One region of the Peribacillus sp. TH14 genome, then DNA from elsewhere that is predicted to be linked to it. Evidence: riboswitches for the same ligand, from Rfam matches in the RefSeq annotation. Region 1 holds a riboswitch; the other holds the start of a gene.

Region 1 (2,210 bases):
GAATTGGAGGTTTTTCTTTATGATTTCCAATAATAATGATTACGTAAACAGAGGATGCTTTTATCTAGAAAGCATCCTCTGTAGTGTATATTTGAAAGGTATAAGTAGTTTGTAAAAGTACACTATTATGAACGGTGTTTATCGACTGTAAAAAGCAATCTACTCCTATTCAATTCACAATTCACTTGGGGTACTAGGGGTATATAATTTATGAACTGTCAGAAAGCCCTATCTCTATATTTAAAATTCTGAAAATAAAGTTTTTTCAGATATTTGTTGAAATTTCCATTAGAACCATTTATTATACAACTGTTAATGCGATTTTATATCAGCGGATGATAATTGTGGGAGAGACTAAACGCATTGTTTAGCACCGAAGGGGCAATTCCCAAAAATTGGGTATGAATCTCTCAGGTAAAAGGACCACAATAGGACGCGTCTCTGGAGAGAGCTATGAGCCACCAAAGGAGTTAAACTCTCAGGTAAAAGGACAGAGGAAAGATAGGAGAACACCTATCTTTCCTATGCCCTTTTTATGCTGGGAAAGATAGCACAAACGAAAAAAGGAGGATTGTGCTATGAAATTTATTAAAGAATGAGTCTTTCTTTTCAATTTTCCTGACTACAACTTTTACCTTAGAGAGAATCTGCAATAGGTTGAATGCAATACCTTTATCTTTTCAAAGGCTTGGTAGATTATGTCGAGGTTTGCACCAGAACCAGAATATTTATCAGCAACATATTGAGTAATATTATATTAAAATTGTAAGCGTTTTCTTTGTTGGGTTGAATAATAATATGTCAAAATGTTATCGGAATATTATTATTCAATTATCTGGAAATTAGGAGTGGGAAATCATATGCAGGAACAAAAATTGTCGAGAGGCCTAAAAAACAGGCACGTACAACTAATCGCTATTGGCGGGGCAATTGGAACGGGATTATTTCTCGGAGCAGGAAAATCTATTCACTTAGCAGGACCATCGATTTTATTTGCTTACATGATTACAGGCGTAATTTGCTTTTTAATCATGCGCGCACTTGGAGAACTACTCTTAACCAATTTGGAATATAATTCTTTTGTTGACTTTGTAAAAGACTATTTAGGTAATATGGCAGCATTTATCACCGGTTGGACCTACTGGTTTTGCTGGATTTCAATCGCAATGGCCGACTTAACAGCAGTTGGTCTTTATACCCAGTATTGGTTTCCCTCCGTACCACAGTGGATGCCAGGTTTAATTGCGCTTGTCATTTTGCTATTTATGAATCTAGCAACCGTAAAACTTTTTGGCGAAATGGAATTCTGGTTCGCATTAATTAAAGTTATCGCTATTCTAGCACTAATAGTTATCGGTATTTTCATGATTATTAAAGGCTTTTCCACAGATTCAGGCGCAGCCAGTTTCACGAATCTATGGAGCCACGAAGGTATGTTCCCAAATGGAATAAATGGATTTATCCTCTCATTCCAGATGGTAGTGTTTGCGTTTGTTGGTATTGAACTTGTAGGACTTACAGCAGGTGAAACAGAAGATCCAGAGAAAGTTATCCCAAAAGCAATCAATAATATTCCTATTCGGATTATAATTTTCTACATTGGCGCACTTATTGTCATTATGAGTGTTTATCCGTGGAACGCAATCATCCCATCGGAAAGCCCATTCGTCCAAGTATTCGTGGCTGTTGGTATCGCTGCAGCTGCTGGTATCGTCAATTTTGTCGTCCTAACATCGGCTGCTTCGGCATGCAACAGTGCAATCTTCAGTACAAGCCGGATGGTATACTCACTTGCCAAAGATAAAAATGCACCTGTGCCATTTGCAAAACTTAATGCCCGTAAAGTACCTTCCAATGCACTGGCCTTTTCAACTGTCGTCATTCTAACTTCCGTTGTTTTGAACTATTTAATGCCAGAAGGAGTATTTACGTTAATTACAAGTATTTCTACAGTATGTTTCATCTTTATTTGGGGAATTACTGTCATCAGTCATTTGAAATACCGCAAAACAAGGCCAGATCTAGCGAAAATGAACAAATTTAAATTACCACTTTATCCAATTTCTAATTACTTGATCCTTGCTTTCCTAGCGTTCGTACTTGTTGTGCTTGCACTTGCGGAAGATACTCGTGTTGCCTTGTTCGTAACTCCTGTTTGGTTTATTTCGCTGATTGCGATTTATAAGATGCAGAAAACGAAGGTAAATCAT
Region 2 (2,210 bases), 920 kb from region 1:
TGCTGATTAAAAATGATATCTCGATGGGGAGCTCGTTTCGCTGTATCAATGGATGATATAACAACATCGCATGATTCCCACACATAGCTTTTTCTTTGAACAACAGCCGGAATATGAAACTTGGTATTCAATTCAAAAGCCCATTGACTTACAAGTGAAGCGGGGACAAGAATTAATACTTTTTTAACAAGACCACGGATCATATATTCTTTTAGAATCAAGCCAGCTTCGATTGTTTTTCCGAGACCTACTTCATCAGCTAAAATGGCTTTTCCATTCATCTTTTCAACTACCTGCTTTGCCGCTTCCAATTGGTGGGGAAGCGGGGTGAGCTGTGGAAGATGCTTGGGTGCCTGTAAACCTTCAAAATCAGGAATAATGAGGTTTTCTTCCATTTGAACAGCCAATTTATAAAGCTCCCAATTACCCCATGGACCGTCATTTTCCATCTTTTGTAGAAACTCGTCATTCCAATCAGAACTGAAGGATATATTAATTTTCATTGAAACTACTCCTTCTAAAATCATAATTTTCTTATTTAAGGTTGAAACCCGAACATTTTATATGTGAAGTAAGAAAAATATTTCTCTGTAAAAGATATTGCAGAGAAAAGTTTCTTAAGGTAGGATGTAAGTATATTTAGAAAATTCCAATTTCCCAAAACGCTTAAAAGATGAATGTAGTTCATGTTTTTCATAGTATGGGCAACCGCCTCTTACTTTATCCCAGATTAACAGACTAGAGATCATTCATTAAGTTCTGAAGTTTTAAGGAGAGTTGGTAGAGAAAGCATTTTGTAAATGCACAGAGGTTTTACTAACTATCAGTAGGATTAATTACTTTCCTAATTGGTGGAGACACATTTATATGCGGGTGAAGATAAGGGGAGAGACTACGAATGTAGCGCCGAAGGAGCAAACTTAGCAGTGAATCTCTCAGGCAAAAGAACTCTTATTGGACGCAACTCTGGAGAGCGCCGCTCGTTGCAGGACGGCCACCAAAGGGGAAAACCTATTATATAGGTAAACTTTCAGGTTTCAGGACAGAGAAAAAGCTCTTTAGGGCTTTCTCTGTCCTTTTTTGTGCCCTTTTTTCCACATTATGAATCAGGCTGAGAAGTATAAGAAGATCTGACAAAATGGAAAGAAGCTTTTAGAAAAGTGAGCAAAGTAAATCTAAAAAATCTAAGGGGGGTCATTTTTTGACCAATTTAAAAAGAACGCCACTATTTGAGGTTTATCGTGAATACGGAGGAAAAACGATCGATTTTGGCGGCTGGGAACTTCCTGTCCAATTTTCGGGTATCAAGGACGAACATGAAGCAGTTCGTACAAAAGCTGGCTTATTTGATGTTTCCCATATGGGTGAGGTTGATGTGAAGGGCCCAGGGAGTCTTGCCTTTTTACAAAAAATGATGACCAATGATGTATCAAAGCTAAAACAGGGCGGAGCAATTTATACGGCTATGTGTTATGAAAACGGCGGTACTGTTGACGATCTTATCATTTATAAAAAGGCAGAAGACGACTATCTGCTCGTGGTCAATGCCGCCAATACAGAAAAAGATTTTAACTGGCTACAAGCTAATTGTTCAGAGGATGTCCAACTTTCGGATGTATCAAGCGATTATACACAGTTGGCACTGCAGGGACCTTTGGCAGAGAAAATATTACAAAAACTATCTAATGATACACTTTTGAGTGAAATTGGCTTTTTTAAATTCAAGGAAAATGTCCTGATAAATGGGCTTTCCACGATGGTTTCACGTACAGGATATACGGGTGAAGATGGTTTTGAAATATATAGCAACAGTGAAAATGGCCCGGCCCTTTGGAGAGCTATTCTAGATGCAGGAAAAGAAGAAGGGATACAGCCGATAGGTTTAGGGGCACGTGACACACTCCGCTTTGAAGCTAAACTTCCGCTTTATGGACAGGAGCTTTCACCGGATATTACCCCAATTGAAGCCGGGATTGGTTTTGCGGTTAAAGTGGATAAGGAAGCCGACTTTTTCGGGAAAGCCGTTCTTACTGAACAAAAGGAAAAAGGGGCACAACGTAAGCTTGTCGGAATTGAAATGATTGACCGCGGCATTCCTCGTCATGGCTATAAGGTATACAGTGGGGATAAAGTCATTGGTGAAGTTACGACTGGCACTCAATCACCAACATTGAAGAAAAATGTAGGATTGGTAATTATCGATAAAGACT

What was found. Region 1 has a riboswitch for glycine ahead of JFU50_RS23365 (amino acid permease). Riboswitches for the same ligand answer to the same signal wherever they lie in the genome.
Region 2: another riboswitch for glycine. It lies ahead of gcvT (glycine cleavage system aminomethyltransferase GcvT); the one in region 1 lies ahead of JFU50_RS23365 (amino acid permease).

Annotation. Positions count from the first base shown of each region.
Region 1 covers NZ_JAEKEK010000001.1:4,823,348-4,825,557, forward strand. Annotated here, with positions in the region: glycine riboswitch at 336-436, shown strand; glycine riboswitch at 440-496, shown strand; gene JFU50_RS23365 (amino acid permease) at 861-2,210, shown strand, end outside.
Region 2 covers NZ_JAEKEK010000001.1:3,899,474-3,901,683, forward strand. Annotated here, with positions in the region: gene JFU50_RS18945 (DEAD/DEAH box helicase) at 1-503, opposite strand, end outside; glycine riboswitch at 874-961, shown strand; glycine riboswitch at 965-1,048, shown strand; gene gcvT (glycine cleavage system aminomethyltransferase GcvT) at 1,202-2,210, shown strand, end outside.